Regions from separate parts of the Azospirillum sp. UFLA03-27 genome, predicted to be linked through region 2. Evidence: predicted binding sites of a transcription regulator. Region 2 holds the regulator's gene; the other holds the start of a gene.
The links. The regulator LexA, encoded in region 2, represses DNA repair genes until DNA is damaged. The targets are predictions, from matches to a motif close to ATGTTCTANTTTGGTTC.
Positions count from the first base shown of each region.

Region 1: a site for LexA is predicted at 2,559-2,575, ahead of Q4I23_RS06395 (putative DNA modification/repair radical SAM protein). Genes of this name have one in related genera too.

Region 1 is NZ_JAUQTX010000026.1:26,537-38,168, reverse strand. It holds gene Q4I23_RS06405 (ABC transporter permease) at 1-1,378, shown strand, start outside; gene Q4I23_RS06400 (serine hydrolase domain-containing protein) at 1,391-2,461, opposite strand; gene Q4I23_RS06395 (putative DNA modification/repair radical SAM protein) at 2,609-3,823, shown strand; gene Q4I23_RS06390 (UdgX family uracil-DNA binding protein) at 3,826-5,229, shown strand; gene Q4I23_RS06385 (hypothetical protein) at 5,263-5,481, opposite strand; gene Q4I23_RS06380 (hypothetical protein) at 5,809-6,210, opposite strand; gene Q4I23_RS06375 (methanol/ethanol family PQQ-dependent dehydrogenase) at 6,482-8,365, shown strand; gene Q4I23_RS06370 (c-type cytochrome) at 8,466-8,903, shown strand; gene Q4I23_RS06365 (quinoprotein dehydrogenase-associated putative ABC transporter substrate-binding protein) at 8,925-10,235, shown strand; gene Q4I23_RS06360 (hypothetical protein) at 10,251-10,862, opposite strand; gene Q4I23_RS06355 (DUF3280 domain-containing protein) at 10,912-11,436, shown strand; gene Q4I23_RS06350 (dihydroneopterin aldolase) at 11,500-11,632, shown strand, end outside.
Region 2 is NZ_JAUQTX010000197.1:563-11,866, reverse strand. It holds gene Q4I23_RS23935 (anthranilate synthase component II) at 1-426, shown strand, start outside; gene trpD (anthranilate phosphoribosyltransferase) at 423-1,496, shown strand; gene trpC (indole-3-glycerol phosphate synthase TrpC) at 1,493-2,281, shown strand; gene Q4I23_RS23920 (GNAT family N-acetyltransferase) at 2,317-2,778, shown strand; gene moaC (cyclic pyranopterin monophosphate synthase MoaC) at 2,775-3,269, shown strand; gene Q4I23_RS23910 (molybdopterin molybdotransferase MoeA) at 3,269-4,486, shown strand; gene lexA (transcriptional repressor LexA) at 4,643-5,341, shown strand; gene Q4I23_RS23900 (ComEC/Rec2 family competence protein) at 5,367-7,568, opposite strand; gene gltX (glutamate--tRNA ligase) at 7,709-9,121, shown strand; gene gltA (citrate synthase) at 9,216-10,529, shown strand; gene Q4I23_RS23885 (hypothetical protein) at 10,522-10,728, shown strand; gene Q4I23_RS23880 (glutathione S-transferase family protein) at 10,733-11,304, opposite strand, start outside.

The DNA.
Region 1 (11,632 bases), on a different contig from region 2:
GATATGGCGGGGGGCGGTGGATGGCTTGTCCCAGCCCTTGGGCTGGCGGACTCGTGGCGCCGTCGCGCTTCTGGGGCTGGCGCTCGCCAGTCTTCTCGCCGCCTGGACCGGGATGCCGCTCGCGGTCGCCGGATTCCTGCTTGTCGCCGGGGTGGTCGCGGCGGGCTTCGCGCTGCTGGGACGGGGGCTTTCCTGGGTGGCCCGCCGGCTGGCGCTCGGGCGGCGACCGGTGGTCCGGCTGGCCGTCGCCAACCTCGGGCGGCCCGGCGCGCCGACGGTCCCGGTGGCCGTCGCTCTGGGCATCGGCCTGACCCTGCTGGTGGCGGTCGGCGTGGTCGGACGGTCGGCGACCGGCCATGTCGCGGCGACGCTGCCGGCGCAGACGCCCTCCGTCGTCGTCCTGAACCTTCCCCCGCCGGATGGCAATCGCTTGAGCGAACGGCTCTCCGCCCTGCCCGGCGTCGGGCGGGTCGAGACGGCGCCCTTCCTGCATGCCCGGATCAGCCGCCTCAACGGCGCCGCCATCACCGAGGCGGACGCCCCGCGCTCCGTCGGCTGGGCGGTGCGCGGCGACCGCGGCCTGTCCTGGCGCGACCGCCCGGCCCCCACCGACCGGATCGTCGCGGGGAGTTGGTGGCCCGAGGGCTATACCGGCCCGCCGCTCGCCTCGCTGGACGCGCAGGTGGCTCGCCGGCTGGGGCTGGCGGTGGGGGACAATCTCACACTGGCCCTGGCGAGCGGTCCGGTGACCGCGACGATCGCCAACCTCCGGCGCATCGACTGGACGCGGCTCGACCTGGATTTTCCGGTTCTCCTCTCCCCCTTCCCCGAACCGCCGCCGCACAGCCTCGTCACCGCCGTCTGGTCCTCGCCCGAAGCGGTTCCGGCGGTTGAGGCGGCGGTGACGCAGGCAATCCCGCAAGCCCCCACGATCCGCGTGGCGGAGGTTCTGGACACGCTCGGGGCGACCGTCCAGACCGTGCGCGGGCTTCTCGACGGCCTGTCCGCCGTCGCTCTCGGCGCGGCGGTCGTGGTCCTTCTCGGCGCCATCGCCAGCAGCGCCCGGCGGCGGCTTCAGGAAATGGCGATCCTGCACGCCCTCGGAGTCGGGCGGCGTTCGATGGTCCAGGCGGTGGTGCTGGAATTCGTCCTCCTGGGCGCCGCGGTCGCCGCGGTCGCGGTTCCGCTCGGCTGGGTCGGCGGCGCGGTGGTGGTCGCCAGCCTTGCCGAGGGCGCTCCCCTGCCAGGAGGCGCTGTTCCCCTGGCCGCCTTCCTCAGCACCGTCGCCGCGATGGCGGCGGTCGGAGCCGTGCTGGTGGCTTGGCTGCCGCGACGGGACGTGATGCGGCGGCTGCGCAGCGATGCGCTGTCCGCCTGACCCACCGGCCGGTCAGGCCATTTCCGCCGCCGGGATGATCGCGTCGGTCAGCAGGGCGTTGAGAAGGCCGACATGGCCATCCGAGCGCGCCGGCCGGCCGGGGTCGGAGGTGACGACGACGGTCAGCCCCAGGCTGGGCACCAGATAGAGCATCTGCCCGCCGTAGCCGCGCGCGTAGGCGATGCGGTGCCCCTTCGCCTTGGCGAGGAACCAGCCGTACCCGTAGTCGTCGCCGGAGAAGGGAGAGCGCGTGCGCGGCACCCACGACGCCTCCACCCAGGCGGCGCTGATGACCGGATGTCCGTTCCACAAGCCGCCCTGCCGCCACAGCTCGCCGAAGCGGAAGAGGTCGAGCGGCGACAGCGCCATGTTGTTGCCGCCGAGATAGAAGCCCTGCGGGTCGCGCGTCCAGGACGGCACCTCGATCCCCAGCGGCTCGCCCAGCCAGTCCCGCGCCAGGGCCAGCAGGCTGCGCCCCGATGCGCTGGACAGCGCCGCGCCCAGCAGATGGTAGCTCCCGGTCGAATAGAGCATCCGCGCGCCGGGCTCGGTGACGAAGGGACGGCGCAGTGCGTCGGCGACCCAGTTGCGGCTGTTGATCCAGCGGCCGTAGCCCGGCCCGGAGGTCGGCTCCAGACCGGCTTGCATGGTCAGAAGGTCGGCAATGGTGATCCGGCGCACCCGCGGATCGACGCCCGCCGGAACCAGCCCCGGCGCCGCCTCGGCGAGGGTGTCATCGACGCTCCTCAGGACCCCGCGGTCGATGGCAATGCCGGCGAGCGAGGCGGCGATGGTCTTGGACACCGACTTGACGTTCACGGCGCGGCTCACCGCCGGTCCCCGAAAAGCCTCCGCCGACACCACCTCCCCATTCCGCCCGATGACCAGCGCATGGATCTGGTCGAGCGCCGCCGCCTGTTTGACCGCCCGGTCCAGCAGGACCGGATCGAACATGGCACCGGCTGCGGGTTGGGCAGCCTGCAGCGGGCGCGTCAGGGCGCCGCCGAGGGACGCGGCAGCAACGGCGGCGGTGGCGGCAAGGACGGTGCGGCGGCCGAGACGGAATGGCGGATGCGGGTTCATCCCGGATATGTGGTCCCGCTTCCGTGCCATCCAAGATTGCCGAAGATATGCCGGTCGGACTTTGTCTCACCCATGGCCGCACACGCCGCTTGCCACCCACCCCAACGAGAACATATTAGGAACACACAAGCAGCGTGGGATGGGACGATGGACGACGCCTTGATCGAGAAGCTCGGCATTCTGGCCGATGCGGCGAAATACGACGCCTCCTGCGCCTCGTCCGGCGCCAAGCCGCGCAGCGGCGGCAAGGAGGGGCTGGGCTCGACGACCGGTGCCGGCATCTGCCACGCCTACACACCGGACGGGCGCTGCGTCTCGCTCCTGAAGATCCTGCTGACCAACCACTGCCTGTTCGATTGCGTCTACTGCATCAACCGGCGCTCCTCCAACGTCCGCCGCGCCCGCTTCACGGTGGAGGAGGTGGTAACGCTGACCCTCGGCTTCTACAAGCGCAACTGCATCGAGGGTCTGTTCCTGTCCTCCGGCATCATCCGCTCGCCGGACCACACGATGGAGCAGATGATGCTGGTGGCGCGGACCTTGCGGCGCGACCACGGCTTCGCCGGCTACATCCACCTGAAAACCATCCCCGAAGCCAGCCCCTGGCTGATCGAGCAGGCCGGGCTGTGGGCCGACCGCCTGTCGATCAACCTCGAACTGCCCTCCGACCACAGCCTGAAGGCCTTCGCGCCGGAGAAGAACGGCGGCACCATCAAGGCGGTGATGGGACAGGTCAACGAGCGCATCGTCGAGGCCAAGGAAGAGCGCCGCCGCTTCTCCCCCGCCGGCCAGAGCACCCAGCTGATCGTCGGCGCCGACGATGCCACCGACCGCTCGGTCCTGGAGACCAGCGGCACGCTCTATCAGCGCTACGGACTGCGCCGCGTCTACTACTCCGCCTTCAGCCCGATCCCGGAGGCCAGCTCGGTGCTGCCGGTCAAGCCGCCGCCCCTGCAACGGGAGAACCGCCTGTATCAGGCCGATTGGCTGCTGCGCTATTACGGCTTCACGGTGGAGGAGATCGCGTCCGGCGGCGAGGGCGGGATGCTCGACCTCGGCATCGACCCGAAGCTGGCCTGGGCGCTGAAGAACCGCGAGCGCTTCCCGGTCGACGTCAACCGCGCCGACCGCGAGATGCTGCTGCGGGTGCCGGGGCTGGGCGCGCGCGCCGTCGACAAGATCCTGTCGGCGCGCCGCCACACCCGCCTGCGCATGGAGGATCTGGGGCGGCTGTCGAGCGGGCTGCGCCGCGCCCGTCCCTTCCTGATCGCCGCCGACTACCACCCCGTGGGCGGGCTGACCGACCGGCTGGACCTGCGCCAGCGCTTGGTCACACCGTCCAGCCAGTTGAGCCTGTTCTGACGATGCACACGATCACCTTGCGGGAGGGGGCGGACCTCGACGGCTTCCGCCGGGCGGTGCGCCGCCTCGCCGCCGCCCGGACGGCGCCCGACGAGGTGCTGTGGAGCGTCGGCGCGCCGTCGCTGTTCGGCGACGATGCGGCGCCCGCTTCCGAAAACGGCGCCCCGGTCTTTCTGCCCCAGGCGGTCGGACAACTGATCGAAACCGTCGTCTGCCACGGCGATCCGGAGCGCTACGCCCTGCTCCACCGGCTGGTCTGGCGGGTGCTGAATGGGGAGCGGGCTCTGCTCGACCAGCACGCCGATCCTCTGGTGCACCGGCTGGAGCGGCTTGACAAGGCGGTGCGCCGGGACATCCACAAGATGCACGCCTTCCTGCGCTTCCGCGCACTCCCCGGCCCGGACGGCGGGGAACGCTACGTCGCGTGGTTCGAGCCCGACCACCACATCGTCGAGGCCGTCGCCCCCTTCTTCGTCGAGCGCTTCGAAAGCATGGCGTGGACGATCCTGACGCCGAAGGGCTCGCTGCATTGGGACCGCCAGCGGCTGTTGACCGGCCCGCCAGCCGAGCGTCCAGATTCATTGGCAGACGACCGCTTCGCCGAGGGTTGGCAGCGCTATTACGAGAGCACCTTCAACCCGGCGCGGGTCAACCCGACGGCCATGCGGGCGGAGATGCCACGGAAATACTGGGCCAACATGCCGGAGACGGCGGCCATCCCGGCCATGGTCCGCTCCGCCCCCTCCCGCGTCCAGGCGATGCTGGAGGCGGAGGCCGTCATCCCGCGCCGCCGCATGCCCGAGAAGGCCGTGGCAGCGATGGCCCGGCAGGCCCCGGAAAGCCTCGCCGAATTGAACCGCCTGATCCAGCGCTCTGAACCGCTGGTGCCGGGCGCGACGCAGGCAGTGCTGGGCGAGGGGCCGGAGGGTGCCGCCATCGCCATCGTCGGCGAGCAGCCGGGCGACCAGGAGGACCGCGAGGGCCGCCCCTTCGTCGGCCCCGCCGGCCAATTGCTGACCGCCGCGCTGGAGGAGGCCGGCATCGACCGCAGCGGCCTCTACCTGACCAACACCGTCAAACATTTCAAATTCGTCCAGCGCGGCAAGCGGCGCATCCACCAATCCCCCACCGCAGGCGAGGTCAAGCACTACCGCTGGTGGCTGATGACGGAGCTGAGCTTCGTCCGCCCCCGCCTCGTCGTCGCGCTGGGAGGCACCGCGGCCTTGGCGCTAAGCGGCCGGCCCGTTTCGGTGCTGCGCGAGCGGGGTCCGATGGCCTTCGACGGGTGGGACGGTTTCGTCACCGTCCACCCCTCCTACCTGCTGAGGCTTCCGGGAGACGAGGAGCGACGGAGGGCGCAGGCGGAGTTCGTGGCCGACCTGCGCCGGGCCGCGGCGCTGGCGTGAGAGGGGATCGAGCCGTCTCGCGCGATCAGATCCTCACACGCCCTGCTGCTTGAACCGCTTGCCCACCGTGCATTGGATGCGCTGAAGCTCGTACTTCGGGTGGTCGTTGATCCACTTGGCGCTCTCGATCTGACCGGCGATCGGGCAGCTCGACATGGTCAGGGGTTCGGTGTCGGGAACCATCGGGTTGATGGTCTGGCACTGGGTCGGGTCGGACGCCAAGCAGAAGATCATCGACAGGGTAACAAACATCGGGCGCTCCAAAACGCAACGGCACGGCTGTGCCAACATCGTGTGGATCAGCGAGAGCAAGCCGCATGCCATGCCCAGGACGAGGACAGGATTGCGCGATTCCGGCTGCTCGGAAATGAGCCAAACCACAGGGCGCCGAATCATTAGGCATCGAAGGTTAACCAATGCCTAAACGTTGGGAGTTTGCAAATCCGTTGGTGCAGCGGATGAAACGGAACGGGCCGCAAGGTCCAGAGAAGCCTTCGCGCAAGTCTGGAGTCGGCGCGCCGCAGGTCAACGGAACGTTGAGTGACGTGTTTTCTATCCTTGAAGCAACCTGCGCTGGCGTCAGGCCCCGGGCTGCTCGCACCGCCATTGGCGGACGTTCCAGTTGGGATGTTGCATGAGCCAATGCACGACGTGGACGTAACTGTTGTGCGTGCATTCGACCGCGGTCGGGTACCGTTCGAAGGAGAGTGGACGCTCGATGGCGCAGTGGTCCGGCCGCACGGCCAGACAAATCACCAGAACCAGTTCAAACATGGTTCGCGTTTCCTGTACGAAAGCTCGATGAGCCGGCGCCTTCGGCGCTTCCGCCAAGGCGGACGAAGGCCGGAACGCATGCATCAACAGCCGGCGCCACGGATCGGGCCGCGCTGCTTTGCAGCAAATATTGCTGCCCTGCACAAAATTCGCATTCAAAACTGCAAATAAATAAATTACAAAATCATGTTTTGAAGGATTATCCACTTACTCCCAATTTGTGGTCGGTCCTGGATAAATCTGGCATAGGGCCACTGTTTGGTTTTTTCTATTCGGCAGAGCCTTGACGAGAAGATGGTCCCAATATAGCATTAAGTACCAATTTGGCGTCAGCTTTTCTGAATATTGAATTCAGAACCGAACATACCGCGCAACAACATCCGCGCGACAACGCCCTTTTGCAATCAGTGTCGCGCCCATAAGCAAGAAGCCCATTGATTTTTGGGTAACAATAAGCGCTACAACGGGAGGGATCGTCATGAAGGTGTTGTCTCGCTGGCTTCTGGCGTCTGTCGCTGTCGTCGCCGCCGGCTCGGTTTCTGCGAACGACAGTATTCTCAAGAATGAAGCGAACCCCAACAACTGGGCGTCCCAGCTCGGCAATTATGCCGGGCAGCGGTACAGCCCCCTCGACCAGATCACCACCAACAACGTCAAGAATCTCCAGGTCGCGTGGTCGTTCTCGACCGGGGTTCTGCGCGGCCATGAAGGCGGGCCGATCGTCGTCGGCGACGTGATGTACATTCACACGCCGTTCCCCAACAAGGTCTTCGCGCTGGACCTCAACAACCCAGGGCGGGTCATCTGGAAATATGAATCGGTCCAGGACCCGACCGTCATCCCGGTGATGTGCTGCGACACCGTCAACCGCGGAGTCGCCGTCGCCGACGGCAAGGTCTTCCTGGCCCAGGCGGACAACACGCTGGTGGCACTCGACGCCAAGACCGGCAAGGAGATGTGGAAGGCCAAGAACGGCGACCACACCAAGGGCGAGACCCTGACGGCGGCCCCGCTGGTGGTCAAGGACAAGGTCTTCGTCGGCATCAGCGGCGGCGAGTTCGGGGTGCGCGGGCATCTGACGGCCTACGACACGAACAGCGGCAAGATGGTGTGGCGGGCCTTCTCGACCGGTCCCGATGCCGACGTGAAGATCGATCCGTCGAAGACGATGATGATGGGCAAGCCCATCGGGCAGAAGGATCTGGGCGTCTCTACTTGGCCGGGCGAGGAATGGAAGCGCGGCGGCGGAACCACCTGGGGCTGGTACACCTACGATCCGGCGCTCAACCTGATCTATTACGGCACCGGCAACCCCGGCACCTGGAATCCGACGCAGCGGGCCGTCGACAAGGACCGGGCCAAGAGCGACAACAAATGGTCGATGACCATCTTCGCGCGCGATCCGGAGACCGGCGAGGCGAAGTGGGTCTATCAGAAGACGCCGTTTGATGAATGGGACTTCGACGGGGTGAACGAGAACATCCTGGCCGACATCACCATGAACGGCCAGCAGCGCAAGGTCCTGGTCAACTTCGACCGCAACGGCTTCGCCTACACTTTGGACCGGGCGACCGGCGAATTGCTCGTCGCGCAGAAATACGACCCGACGGTCAACTGGGCGACCGACGTCGACATGAAGACCGGACGGCCGAACGTCGTCGACAAATACAGCACCTTCGCCAACGGCGAGGACAAGAACACCGCCGCCGTGTGCCCGGCAGCACTCGGCACCAAGGACCAGCAGCCGGCCTCCTTCTCGCCGGACACCGGCCTGTTCTACGTCCCGACCAACCACATCTGCATGGACTACGAGCCGTTCTCCGTCTCCTACACGGCGGGGCAGGCCTATGTCGGCTCGACCGTGTCCATGTACCCGACGCCGAACTCGCACGGCGGCATGGGCAACTTCATCGCCTGGGACGCGGCGGCCGGCAAGATCGTCTGGTCGCGGCCGGAGCGCTTCGCGGTGTGGAGCGGCGCTCTGACCACCAAGGGCGGCCTGGCCTATTACGGGACGCTGGAAGGCTATATCGTCGCCGTCGACATGAAGGACGGCAAGGAGCTGTGGCGGTTCAAGACCCCATCCGGCATCATCGGCAACATCAACACCTACACCCACAACGGCAAGCAGTATGTAGCCGTCCTGTCCGGCGTCGGCGGCTGGGCCGGCATCGGTCTCGCCGCCGGTCTGACCCAGGAATCCGGGGCGAACCAGTGGCATCAGGCCGTCCATCCCAACCGCGCCGGTGGGACGGGCGTGGCGACCGCCGGCCTCGGCGCGGTCGGCGCCCACCAGTCGCTGGGCGAATACACCCAGCTCGGCGGCGTCCTGACAGTGTTCCACATCCCGGACCAGAAGTGATCGGCAGACCTGCCCCCGGTGCCGCAACGCACCGGGGGTTTTGCTTTAGAGCCTTCGGCATTCACTGGGACCCGGCTTCCGGGCAAGGATCTCGACATCCATGAAACGCAGACTTGGCTTGCTGACCGGTGCGCTGACGGTGGGCACCCTCGCTTGTTTCGCCGCCCTGGCGCAGGACGCGCCGACAACCCCCGACGGAACACCGACCTACATCGTCAAGGACGGTCAGGTGGACAAGGGAACCTACAACGGCTACCGCCGCTTCCACGCGACCTGCCACACCTGCCACGGCTTCGACGCGTCGGGGTCGTCCTTCGCCCCCAGCCTCGCGGACTCGCTCAAACGCCTCAGCTACGACGAGTTCAAGGAGGTCGTCGTCAACGGCCGCCAGAATCAGGGCGCCACCGGCGACAAGGTGATGCCCTCCTTCGGCCTCGACCCGAACATCATGGATCACCTGGACGACATCTACCGCTACCTGAAGGCGCGGGCCGACGGCGTGCTGCCCGGCGGACGCCCGCAACGCATCGGCGGCTGATCCGGCGGAGGAAGACCCTTCATGGCATTTCCTTCTGTGCTCACCGTCGTTGCCAGCGCCGCGGCTCTGCTGTCCGTCACCGCGCCGGCCCACGCCGTCGAGGTGACGGAGCGCGAGACCGTGCGCGTCTGCGCCGACGGCAACCTCCTGCCCTACTCCAACGAAAGGATGGAGGGTTTCGAGAACGAGATCGCCCGGCTCATCGGCGAGGACCTGAAGAAGCCGGTGACCTATTACTGGTGGCCGCAGACCATCGGCTTCGTCCGCAACACGCTGCGCGCGCGGCAGTGCGACCTCGTGATGGGAACGGCGTCCGGCGAAGAGTTGATGCAGAACACCAACCCCTATTACCGGACCGTCTATTCTCTCGTCTACCGCACCAAGTCGGGCATCCGGGCGGAGAGCGTGGGCGATCCGTCCCTGAAGGACGCCCGCATCGGCGTCGTCGAGAAGACGCCCGCGGTCAACCTGCTGCGGCTCTACGGCATCACCCGGACGGAGCCCTACCAGCTCAACACCGACACGCGCGCCAACAACCCGGCCCGCGACGCCATCGAGGACGTCGCCGCCGGCAAGACCGACGCCGCGGTGATCTGGGGGCCGATCGCCGGCTATTTCGCCGCCCAGCAGACGGAGCCGCTGACCGTCGTGCCGCTGGTCAAGGAGCCGGCGGGCGCCCGGCTGCAATTCAACATCTCCATGGGCATCCGCTCCGATGAGCCGGAGTGGAAGCACTGGCTCAACGACTTCATCAAGCGCCGCCAGGACGACATCGACCGCATCCTGATGCGCTACCACGTCCCGCTCATCGGCCCGGACGGCGCGCTGAAGACCGCCGCCGCCATCGAACCGCCGGGCTACCGGATGGACCAGTACCGCGCCCCGACCCCCGCCGGCCTGTCCGGTGCCGCCACCGTGACCCTGGCGGAACTGCGGCGGCTGATCGAGCGTTTTCCCGACACGCGGCTGATCGATGTGATGCCGGCGCCGCCGCGCCCGCCGGACCGTCCGGCGCCGGCCGTGTGGGTTCCGCCGCCCCGCCGCAGCCTGCCGGGGGCGGTCTGGCTGCCCAACGTCGGCTACGGCAGCCTGTCGGGCGAGCAGGAACGCTATTTCCGCACCGGATTGGAAACCGTGAGTCACGGGGATCGGGCCGCCCGGCTGGTCTTCTTCTGCGAGCCGGACTGCTGGATGTCCTGGAACGCCGCGAAGCGCGCGGTGGAATGGGGGTACGGCAACGTCTATTGGTATTCCGACGGCGCCATGCGCTGGCAAGAGGCGGGATACGGGCTGGAGACGGTCGAGCCCTTCGCCGGCGGCGCGTCGAACTGACCGAAACCGCTCGCCTTAATCCAGGCGGGCGGCGATGTCCCGAGCGATGCGGCCGGCCTTCTGTTCGAACTGGACCGGCTGCTCGCACAGCGCCGTCTGGTTGCGCCGCCGCTCGTCGAGGATGCGCCGCCGCCACGCGATCTCCTCACGCAACGCGATCGCTTCGGGGGCGTCGGCGGGAAGCGCCTGGAGACGGGTCAGCGCCGCGTCGATGCTGTCGAGCAGGATGCGCTGCTGGTGGGCGTAGCGCTTGATGGCCGAGATGGCTTGGCCGCGCTCCTGGTTGAGCGCGTCGAAGGCTCCGGCGAACAGGGCGGTGAGGGCGGCGTTGCGGTCCGCCCCCCCATTGGTCTCCAGCTGGTCGGCGAAGCGGTCGATCGCCGCCTGCTCCTGCTCCGGAGCAAGCCGGCGGCCGAGGAGCTGCTTCAGGACCGGTTCGGCGCCGGGAATGTCGCGCCAGTCGCCTTCCTTCCCCTCGATGGGATCGCCGGACCAGATCTGGCCGGACGACAGGGTCGGCACGAGGATCTGGACGCAGGGCCAGTCCGGGTCTCCCCCGGCCGCCCCCGCCGGGGCGGACGCCAGGGTGAGCAACGCGGCGGCTAGGACAGCGGAGCGGTGACGCATGGCGAGAGTCTGCCGGACATCGGGCACCCTTGCCCATCCACGCATTCGGATGAGGCCGACGGAATTCGCCGCGACGGCGCTCCTGTTCCTGCTGCTGTTGAGCGGTACGGTCCCAGCGGCGGCGCAGACACCGGCCAAGGTTCTGGTCTTCGATCTGGAACTGGTGGACACCAGCCGGGAACCCTCTGATCCGGACCATGCCGGACGGCTGGAGCGGGTCACGGCGCTGCTGCGCGACGGGCTGAAGGACGGCGGTTACGAGGTGATGAGCGTCCGCGACAGCGCCGTCGCGGCGGAGGTGCCGGCGTCGCTCCATCGGTGCAACGGTTGCGAACGCGACCTGGGGCGCCGGGCCGGCGCGGACATCGTGGTGACGGGTTTCATCCATAAGATCAGCACGCTGATCCTCAACATGCAGATTATAATGCGCCGCACCGGAGATGACACCGGAGACGGCGAGATCATCGCCGTCGCGAACGCGGACATCCGCGGCGACAACGAGCGGTCCTGGCAACGCGGCGTCGACTGGCTGCTGCGCCACCGCCTGTTGGTCGCGCCGCCGTCCGACCGGTGACGAACCCTGACGACATCCGAGGCGGGGGAGCCAACCTTCGTCCGACACGGGGAGGAGGATCGCTTGGCCGACGACGCTTTGCTCTCCTATGTGCCGTACCGCCCGCCGGCGAGCCGCGTCCGGTACTACGACATCACGCTGCGCGACTATGTGGACCAGTTCCGTATCGGCGTCTGGGACCAGGAGAAGGACCGCA
Region 2 (11,304 bases):
CCGGACAAGGCGGGCATCTGCCTGCCGCTGATCGACGCCGCCGCCAAGGCCGGCGTTCCACTGTTGGGCGTGTGCCTGGGCCATCAGGCCATCGGGCAGGCCTTCGGCGGCACCGTGCTGCGCGCGCCGGTGCCGATGCACGGCAAGGTCGACCGCATGTTCCACCAGGGGCGCGGCGTCCTCAAGGACCTGCCCTCGCCCTTCCGGGCCACCCGCTACCATTCGCTGATCGTCGAGCGCGCCACCCTGCCCGCCTGCCTGGAGGTGACCGGCGAGACGGAGGACGGCCTGATCATGGCGCTGTCCCACCGCGAGCTGCCGATCCACGGCGTGCAGTTCCACCCGGAAAGCATCGAGAGCGAGCACGGGCACAAGATCCTGGAGAATTTCCTGAACACCACCCGCCGGCTGGAGACCGCCGCATGAGCACGCCGTCCGCGCCGCACGGCGACCTGACCGACATGAAGGCCATCCTCGCCAAGGTCGCCGCCGGCAACGCCCTGAGCGAGCCGGAAGCCTCGCTGGCCTTCGACATCATCATGTCGGGCAACGCCACCCCGTCGCAGATGGGCGGCTTCCTGATGGCGCTGCGCGTGCGCGGCGAGACGGTGGACGAGATCACCGGGGCCGCCCGCGTCATGCGCGCCAAGGCGATCCCGGTGGAGGCCCCGGACGGCACCATCGACACCTGCGGCACCGGCGGCGACGGGTCGGGCACCTACAACATCTCCACCGCAGCCGCGGTCGTCATCGCCGCCTGCGGCGTGCCGGTGGCCAAGCACGGCAACCGCGCCATGTCGTCCAAGTCGGGCGCCGCCGACGTGCTGGGTGCCCTGGGCGTCAATCTGGACTGCGACATGGGGCTGGTGCGCAAGGCCCTGTGGGACGCGCGCATCGGCTTTCTGATGGCGCCGCGCCACCACCTCGCCATGCGCAACGTCGGCCCGACCCGCGTGGAGCTGGGCACCCGCACCATCTTCAACCTGCTGGGTCCGCTGTCCAACCCGGCCAGCGCCAAGCGCCAGCTTCTCGGCGTCTACGCGAAGCAGTGGGTGGAGCCGCTGGCCCATGTGCTGAAGCGGCTGGGGTCGGAGGCCGCCTGGATCGTCCATGGCTCCGACGGTCTGGACGAGATCACCACGACCGGCCCGACCACCGTCGCCCAACTCAAGGACGGCGAGGTCACGGTGTTCGAGATTGAGCCGGAGCAGGCCGGCATCTTCCGCGCCCGGCCGGAGCTTCTCAAGGGCGGCGACGCCCACGTGAACGCGGAGGCCATCCGCGCGTTGTTCGACGGCGCCCAGGGCGCCTACCGCGACATCGTCCTGCTGAACGCCGCCGCCGCGTTGCATGTGGCGGGCAAGGCCGGCGACCTCAAGGAAGGTGTCGAGCAGGCCCGCCACGCCATCGACAGCGGCGGCGCCCGCGCCGTGCTCCAGCGCCTTGTGTCCATCACGAATTCCTCCATCGCCAACGAACCGGTTGCCGCGCCATGAGCGACGTCCTGACCCGCATCTGCGACGACAAGCGCGCGCTGGTCCAAGCCCGCAAGTCCGCCCGTCCGCTGTCCGCGGTGGAGGACGCCGCCCGCGGCGCCGACCCGGCGCGCGGCTTCATCCGCGCCCTGCGCCGCACGGTGGACGGGGGCCGCTACGGCCTGATCGCCGAGATCAAGAAGGCCAGCCCGTCGAAGGGCCTGATCCGCCCGGACTTCGACCCGCCGTCCCTGGCCCGCGCCTACCGCGAGGGCGGCGCCACCTGCCTGTCGGTGCTGACGGACGAGCCCTATTTCCAGGGCTGCGACGACTATCTGCTGGCCGCCCGCGCCGCGGTGGACCTGCCGGTCCTGCGCAAGGACTTCATGGTCGATCCCTACCAGATCGCCGAATCCCGCGCGCTCGGCGCCGACTGCATCCTGATCATCATGGCCGCGCTGAGCGACGCGCAGGCCGCGGAGATCGAGGACGCCGCCATCGCCTGGGGCCTGGACGTGCTGGTCGAGGTGCACAACCGCGAGGAACTGGACCGCGCGCTGGCGCTGAAGACCCCGCTTCTCGGCGTGAACAACCGGAACCTGAAGACTCTGGCTGTGGACATCGCCACGACCGAGGAACTGGCGGCCCACGTGCCCGCCGACCGGATGCTGGTCGCCGAAAGCGGTCTCTACAGCCCGGCGGACCTGTCGCGCATGGCGGCTGTGGGCGCGCGTTGTTTCCTGGTCGGTGAATCGCTGATGCGGCAGGAGGATGTGACCGCGGCCACCCGCGCCCTTCTCGCCTGACACCAAATAAAAAAGCAATGGGGAGGAGCGACGCCGTGCCGAACGTGACCATTGCCCGTGAAAGCCCGCTCCAGGGCGAGGTGGTTCAGCTCATCGAGGAGTTGGACCGCTATCTGGGCGATTTATACCCGGCGGAGAGCAACCATCTGCTCGACCTGCAATCGCTGGCCAAGCCGGACATCCGTTTCCTGGTCGCCCGGCGTTCGGGAACCGTGGTCGGCTGCGGCGCCATGCGCATCGACACCGAGGGCGGCTATGGCGAGGTCAAGCGGATGTTCGTCCAGCCGACCGCGCGCGGCGGCCAGATCGGGCGCCGCCTTCTGGAACGCATCGAGGACGAGGCCCGCGCCGCCGGCCTGTCCCTGCTGCGGCTGGAGACCGGCGTCTATCAGGACGAGGCCATTGCCCTCTACCGCAAGCAGGGCTTCGCCGACTGCGCCCCGTTCGGCCCCTACGGTCCGGACCCGCTGAGCCTGTTCATGGAGAAACCCCTATGACCGACCAGCCCGCAAGCGGCTTCACCCATTTCGACGCCGAAGGCCGCGCGGTCATGGTGGACGTGTCCGACAAGGCGGATACGGAACGCACGGCGACCGCCCGCGGCTCCGTCCTGATGCAGCCGGAAACGCTGGCGCTCATCCTCCAGGGCGGCGTCAAGAAGGGCGACGTCCTGTCGGTGGCCCGGCTGGCCGGCATCATGGGAGCCAAGCGCACGCCGGACCTGATCCCGCTGTGCCACCCGCTGATGCTGACCTCGGTCAAGGTGGACCTGACCTGCGATCCCGAGCGCAACGCCGTGGACATCACCGCCACCTGCAAGCTCAGGGGCCAGACCGGCGTGGAGATGGAGGCGCTGACCGCCGTGTCAGTTGCGGCGCTGACCGTCTACGACATGTGCAAGGCGGTGGACCGGGGCATGACCATCACCGAGGTCAAGCTGCTGCACAAGGCCGGCGGCAAGAGCGGGGAATGGGGGAGCGCGGTCTGATGCTGCAGGTCGGTGAAGCCCGCGCCCGCATCCTCGCCGCCTTCACCGCCCTGCCGGCGGAGACGGTGCCGCTGCCCGACGCGCTGGGGCGCGTCCTGGCCGAGCCCGCCGTCGCCCGCCTGACCCAGCCGCCTTTCGCCGCCGCCGCCATGGACGGCTGGGCCGTCCGCGCCGCCGACATCGTCCCGGCTTCGGCGGATGCGCCGGTCAACCTGCGCCGCATCGGCGAGTCCGCGGCCGGCCACGCCTTCGCCGGATCGGTCGGAACCGGCGAGGCCGTGCGCATCTTCACCGGCGCGCCCCTGCCCGCCGGGGCCGACGCCGTGGTGATGCAGGAGGACTGCGAGGACGCCGGGGACCGCGTGCGCGTCGGGCGCGCCGTGCCCGAGGGGCGCTTCATCCGCCCCGCCGGACTGGACTTCACTGCCGGAGAGGAGTTGCTTCCCAAGGGACGGCTGCTCACCGCCCGCGACGTCGCCCTGGCCGCCGCGGCCAACCTGCCCTGGCTGCGCGTCCACCGCCGCCCACGGATCGCCGTGCTCGCCACCGGGGACGAGATCGCGCTGCCCGGCGATCCGCTGGGACCGAGTCAGATCGTCAGTTCCAACGTGCTCGGCCTGTGCGCGTTGGTCGCCAGCCAGGGCGGGCTCGCCCACAATCTCGGCGTGGCCAAGGACGATCCGGAGCATCTCGCCGCAATGGCCGCCGGGGCGGCCGGCTGCGACCTGCTGGTGACCACGGGCGGCGCCTCGCAAGGCGAGCACGACCATGTGCGCGACGTGCTGGGCGGGCTGTCGCTGGACTTCTACCGGGTCGCCATGAAACCCGGCAAACCGTTGATTTTCGGGACGGCGAACGGCGTTCCGCTGCTCGGCCTGCCGGGCAATCCGGTGTCCACCGGGGTGGCCGCCCTGCTGTTCCTGGTGCCAATCCTTCGCCGTCTCCAAGGGTTGCCCGCCGAGAACACCACGCTCGCGGCGCGGCTCGGCGCGCCGCTGAAGGCCAACGACGACCGCACCGATTTCCTACGGGCCACCCTGTCGACCGGAGCGGACGGCGAGCCCGTCGCCACCCCCTTCCCGCGCCAGGACAGCGCGATGATGTCCCGGCTGGCCCGGGCCGACGCCCTGATCGTCCGCGAGCCGCAGGCAACCGCCGCCGCCGTGGGCGACCGCGTGACGGTGATCCCGCTGAGCGGCGGTGTCCTGTCGCTTTAATCCGTTCCGCACGGGAAATCCATTTGGGAGTCCTGTCCGTCGATTTGCGATTGATTTCATCCGTAGGGCTTGACGGGGGTTAAGAACCAAACTAGAACAAGATGGAACGTTTTGCTTTTGTTCCATATCTAGTGCGGAACCGGCCGGGAGGCACAAATGCTCACGCGCAAGCAGCATGAATTGCTGCTTTTCATCAACGAGCGGCTCGGACAGGGCGGTGTGTCCCCTTCCTTCGACGAAATGAAGGACGCTCTCAACCTGAAGTCCAAGTCGGGCATCCACCGCCTCATCACGGGGCTGGAGGAGCGCGGCTTCATCCGCCGCCTGCCCCACCGCGCCCGCGCGCTGGAAGTGCTGCGCCTGCCGGAGGGGCTTGAGACCGCCCGCACCCGGCCGCCGCGCGCCAAGTTCCAGCCCAACGTCATCAAGGGCGACTTCAGCTTCACGGGACGCGAGGCGAACCCGGCGTCCGAATCCGTGCAGCTTCCGCTCTACGGCCGGATCGCCGCGGGCACGCCCATCGAAGCGTTGCGCGACGGTTCCGCCTTCGTGGACGTTCCCGCCGCCATGCTCGGCATGGGCGACCACTACGCGCTGGAAGTCGCTGGCGATTCCATGGTGGAGGCCGGCATCCTCGACCATGACACGGTGGTCATCCAGCGCTGCGACAGCGCGGACAACGGCTCCATCGTCGTCGCCCTGGTGGACGACGCCGAGGTCACGCTGAAGCGCTTGCGCCGCAAGGGCAACACCGTAGCGCTCGAACCGGCCAACGCCGCCTACGAGACCCGCATCTTCGGTGCCGACAGGGTTCGGGTGCAGGGCCGCCTCGTCGGGCTGGTGCGGAAGTACTGACGGCAGGATGCTCCGGGGCGGCGGTTCAGCGCGCCCCGGTCTTTCCGTCGGGCAGCTTTCCCCCCATCGTCCAAGGGCGGTCGCCGCGCTGCCCCCGGACGGTTTCCACCCGGATGCCCTCGTCCGACAGGGTGAGCGTGTGCGCACCCTCCCGTCGCAGTCCCCAACGATCGATGACCAGCGGCGCCCGACACCCGCGCGACGGGGTTGCGGTCACCACCGCATCGGCCACAGCGCAATCCTCCGGTAAGGCGTCCGGTTGTCGCAGCAGCGCCACCGTCTTCCCCTGCGCACGGTAGAGGCACCCCAAGGCGTCGCAGCGCAGCCGTCCGTCCAGGCTCACCCCGACAAGCGGCCAGACATCCTGCCCGGCTTTTTCTTCCGGCTTCTCCATGCCGTCGCGCCGCCTCCACGTGTTGGCGACCCGCCCGTCGCTGGCGGTCGACAGGCTGAGGATCCCCTCCGCGCCGCGCACGGCCATCAGCGTTCCGTCCTCCGACACCAGAATGTCGGGCCGCGGCGCTACGGCCGGGGCGACCAGCCCGCCAGCCAAGGCCACCAGCCCCAGCCAGCGCCAGCGTCCCGTCCAGATGGCCAGCCACAGTCCGCCCAGCGTGACCGCCGCGATGGCGGCGTCCGGCATGGCCGGCAGAAACGCCGTCGCTCCGGGCAGCGCCGCGGTCCGCTCCGCCGTCTCAATGACCAGCCGGACGCCCCAGTTCATCGCCGTCACCGCCGGCCCCTCCAGCCCGAAGGGCAGCAGCAGGTAGGAGAGCAGGCTGAAGGGCATGATCCACACCGTCGTGATGGGGATCGCCACCATGTTGGACAGCACGCCGTAAAAGGCGACCTGCTGGAAATGATAGAGCCCGTATGGCGTTGTCGCGACGGTCGCCACCACGCTGGAAAAAGCGATGCCGCCCAGAGTCATGGCTCCCCGGCCGAGCCAGCCCATCTCGCGCCGTTGCCGCACCGCCCAGGGCGTGAAGCGTTCGAAGGCAGCGATCAGGGCGACGACCGCCGCAAAGGACATCTGGAAGCTCGGCCCCAGCATCCCCTCCGGGTCGTAGAGGACGGTGACGATGCCAGCGAAAGCAACCAGCCGCATGCTGATCGGTGATCGGTCGGCAATGACCGCGCCCATGATGAGGCCGGTCATCAGCACCGACCGCAGCGTCGGCAAGGGCGCCCCCACCAGCAGCGTGTAGAGGATCGCCGACAGGATGCCGGCCAGCGCCGCTATCTTCTTGATTGGCCAGCGCAGCGCCACCCAGGGAACCAGCGCCAGCAGCGCCCGCACCACCCAGAAGACGATCCCCGCGGCAATGCCCACATGCAGGCCGGAAATGGACAGGAGATGCGCCAGGCCGCTGTCGCGGAAGGCGTCCATCATCGGCTCGGGAATCGCCGCGGCGTCGCCGTTCAGCAGGGCGGCGGTGACGCTGGCCTCCGCGGAGTCGGTCACGACGGCGCGCACCCGCTCGGCGATGGCGGCGCGCGCCCGCTCGAAGGCCACGGTCACCCGTCGCCAGCCTCCGGGCGGCGGGGCCTCCTGGGCGACGGGGGCGCCCATGACGAAGCCGACCGCACCGAAGCCTTCGAAATAGGCCCGCCGCTGCAGGTCGAACGCCCCTGGCTCCGCCGGGGCGGCCGGCGGGTGGAGCATAGCGCGCAGCCGCACCACCGTCCCGGCCTCCGGCGGCGTCAACTTGGCCGGCAGATACAGGCGGACCCGCTCCGGCGTCGCCTCCGGGGCCAGCCGCTCCACCATCGGCTCCCCGACCATCAGCCGCGTGCCGGTGGGCTGCCGTTCGACCGCCAGCACCCGCCCGGTGACCTGCACCGGTCCAAGCTCGCGCGTCAGCATCGGCGCCGCCGCCACCACGCTGTGAAGTTGCGCCGCGGCGAAGCCCAGAGCGACGCTCAACAGCCCCAGCAGCAGAACGACCGGCGCCAGACGCCGCCGCGCCAGCCACAGCAGAGGCAGACAACCGACCGCAGCGCCCGGCCCCAGCCAGAACGGCGGCTCGGCGGGCAGGCCGAAATACAGCGCCACGCCCGCGCCCGTCCCCACTGGCAGCCACAGCGCCCAGCGCTCCCGCTCCGCGGCGAGACATTCCAGAGCCGCCGCGGAAAGGCGCGCGCCGACGCCGCGACGGACAGGACCGGCATCGCCCTCCTCCGCCACCAAACCTTCGTCTGCGCCCTCTTCAACCCCGTGGGCCATACTGTCGCCTATGCGCGCAAGGCAAATGCCTCCGGCGCCGTTAATGTGTTACACCACCGCACCACCGCAGTCGCACCGCAGCCGCCGCATCTCGGCCGCCGCAGCACTGTAGCAGCGCCGAACCTGGAATTGAGCCACCCATGACCGTCGTCACCCGCTTCGCCCCGTCGCCCACCGGCTTTCTCCACATCGGCGGTGCCCGCACCGCGTTGTTCAACTGGCTGTACGCCCGCCGCAACGGCGGCACGTACCTGTTGCGCATCGAGGACACCGACCGCCAGCGCTCGACGGACGCCGCGGTGGACGCCATCCTCGACGGCCTGTCCTGGCTCGGCCTCGACTGGGACGGCGACGCGGTCAGCCAGTTCGCCCGCAAGGACCGCCACGCCGAGGTGGCGCAGCAGATGCTGGCCGCCGGCCGCGCCTACTACTGCTACGCGAGCCCGGAGGAACTGGAGGAGATGCGCGCCGCCCAGAAGGCGGCCGGCCAGCCGGTGCGCTACGACGGGCGCTGGCGCGACCGCGACCCGTCCGAGGCGCCGGCCGGCGTGAAGCCGGTGATCCGCCTGAAGGCGCCGCAGGAGGGCGAAACGGTCCTGAAAGACCGCGTCCAGGGCGAGGTGACGGTGCAGAACGCCCAGCTCGACGACCTGATCCTGCTGCGCGCCGACGGCACCCCGACCTATCTTCTGGCGGTGGTGGTGGACGACCATGACATGGGCGTGACCCACGTCATCCGCGGCGACGACCACCTGACCAACACCTTCCGCCAGATCCAGATCTACAACGCCATGGGCTGGGACCTGCCGGAATTCGGCCACATCCCGCTGATCCACGGTCCGGACGGCGCCAAGCTGTCGAAGCGCCACGGCGCGCTGGGCGTCGACGCCTACCGCGACATGGGCTACCTGCCGGAGGCGATCCGCAACTACCTGCTGCGGCTCGGCTGGGCGCACGGCGACGACGAGATCATTTCGACCGAACAGGCCGTGGAGTGGTTCAACCTGGAGGGCATTGGGCGCTCCCCCTCGCGCTTCGACTTCGCCAAGCTGGAGAACCTGAACGCCCACTATATGCGGCAGGCCGACGACGCCCGCCTCGTGGGTCTGGCCACCCCGCGGCTGGAGGCCGAGCTTGGCCGCGCGCTGACCGAGTCGGAGCGCGATCTGCTGACCCGCGCCATGAACGGGCTGAAGCAGCGCGCCCGCACCGTGGTCGATCTCGCCCAGAGCGCCCGCTTCTACCTCGCCGCCCGTCCGCTGGCGATGGACGAGAAGGCCGCCGCGCTGCTGGACGAGAAGGGCCGCGGCGTCCTGACCGACCTCGCCGCCCGCTTCGAGGCCGAGGCGGACTTCACCGCCGCCGCCCTGGAAGGGCTGGTGCGCGCCTTCGCCGAGGAGCGGGGCGAAAAGCTGGGCAAGATCGCCCAGCCGCTGCGCGCCGCGCTCACCGGTTCCACCGTGTCGCCGCCCATCTTCGAGGTGGCCGAGATCCTGGGCCGCGCGGAAACGCTGGCCCGGATGAAGGATGCCGCAACTGCAGCACGGGGATAACTTCCGTGCGTTGATATCCGCCCGGCATAGAACTATGCTGCGCGCATTCGAAAAGGGCGTTAAGCCCCAACCCTAAAGATAAGGACGTGCCGAGATGACCCAAACCGCGGACAAGGCCGATACCTTCACCCTGATCGACAACCGGACTGGCAAGCAGGTCAGCCTGCCCGTGATGAAGGGAAGCACGGGTCCGGACGTGATCGACATCCGCAAGCTCTACGCCGAGACCGGTTGTTTCACCTACGATCCGGGTTTCACTTCGACGGGCAGCTGCGAGTCCAAGATCACCTACATCGACGGTGACGAGGGTATCCTGCTGCACCGCGGTTACGCCATCGACGACCTTGCCGAGCACGCGACCTTCCCGGAGGTCTGCTTCCTTCTCCTCAACAACCACCTGCCGAACGCCGCCGAGAAGGAAGAGTTCGAGGGCATCCTGCGCGGCCACTCGATGGTGCACGAGCAGCTGACCCGCTTCTACAGCGGCTTCCGCCGCGACGCCCACCCGATGGCGGTTCTCTGCGGCGTCGTCGGCGCGCTGTCGGCCTTCTACCACGACTCGACGGACATCGAGGATCCGGTGCAGCGCAAGATCGCCGCGCACCGCCTGATCGCCAAGATCCCGGCGATTGCCGCGATGGCCTACAAGTACTCGGTCGGCCAGCCGTTCATGTACCCGCGCAACGATCTGTCCTACGCCGAGAACTTCCTCTACATGACCTTCGGCACGCCGTGCGAGCCGTACAAGGTCAACCCGGTCCTGTCCAAGGCCATGGACAAGATCTTCATCCTGCACGCCGACCACGAGCAGAACGCCTCGACCTCGACCGTCCGCCTGGCCGGCTCGTCGGGCGCCAACCCGTTCGCCTGCATCGCCGCCGGCATCGCCTCGCTGTGGGGTCCGGCCCATGGCGGCGCCAACGAGGCCGTGCTGAAGATGCTGGAGGAGATCGGCTCCGTCGATCGCATCCCGGAGATCGTCCGCCGCGCCAAGGACAAGAACGACAACTTCCGCCTGATGGGCTTCGGCCACCGGGTCTACAAGAACTACGACCCGCGCGCCCAGGTCATGCGCAAGACCTGCCACGAGGTTCTGGCCGAGCTGGGCATCAAGGACGAGCCGCTCCTCGACATCGCCATGGAGCTGGAGAAGATCGCCCTCGAAGACCCGTACTTCGTCGAGAAGAAGCTGTACCCGAACGTCGACTTCTACTCGGGCATCATCCTGAAGGCGATGGGCTTCCCGACCAGCATGTTCACCGTGCTGTTCGCCGTGGCACGCACCGTCGGCTGGATCTCCCAGTGGAAGGAGATGATCGAGGACCCGGTCCAGAAGATCGGCCGCCCGCGTCAGCTCTACACCGGCGCGACCAAGCGGGACTTCATCCCGCTGGCCGAGCGTGGCTAACCGGCCGACAGCACACATCGGGACGGGTGGCTCCGACGGAGCCGCCCGCAGCCCGGCTGCGTTCATCGTTCCGGCGCGGCGGGTCCGTCAGGGCCAGCCGGTCGCGAACGACAACAAGCCGCCGCTGTCGCGGCGGCTTCGCCGCATCGTCTTCTATGCGGTGATTGTGGCGATGATCGCCGCGGTGGTGCTGATCTGACCTCTTAGCCCTGGGTGATCGGGATGTGCGGCCCTTCCGCCGCCACACGCTCCATCCATGCGCGCACCGCCGGATAAGCGGACAAATCGAAACCACCCTCCTCCGCCACATGCGTGTAGGCGTAGAGCGCGATGTCGGCGATGCTGAAGCGATCGCCCACGAAGAAGCGGCGCTCCGCCAGATGCCCTTCTATGACGCCCAGCGCGTCGTAGCCGAGCCGGCGCTTGGTCACCAGCCCCAGCTTGCGCTCCTCCGTCATCTCCACATGGTGGGTGATCCAGAAGCGCACGGTCGCGATGTTCGGTTCGTGGCTGTACTGTTCGAAGAACATCCATTGCAGGACCCGCGCATGGCCTTCGCGGTCGTCAGGCAGATAGGGCGTGCCTTCCGCCAGATACCACAGGATCGCGTTGGATTCCGGCAGATGGGTGCCGTCCTCCAATTGCAGGGTCGGGATGCGGCCGTTCGGATTCCGGCCCAGGAATTCCGGGGTGCGGGTTTCCGCCCGGTCGATGTCCAACTCGATCCGCTCATAGGGGATGCCGAGCTTGTGCAGCAGAAGCCGGCACTTGTAGC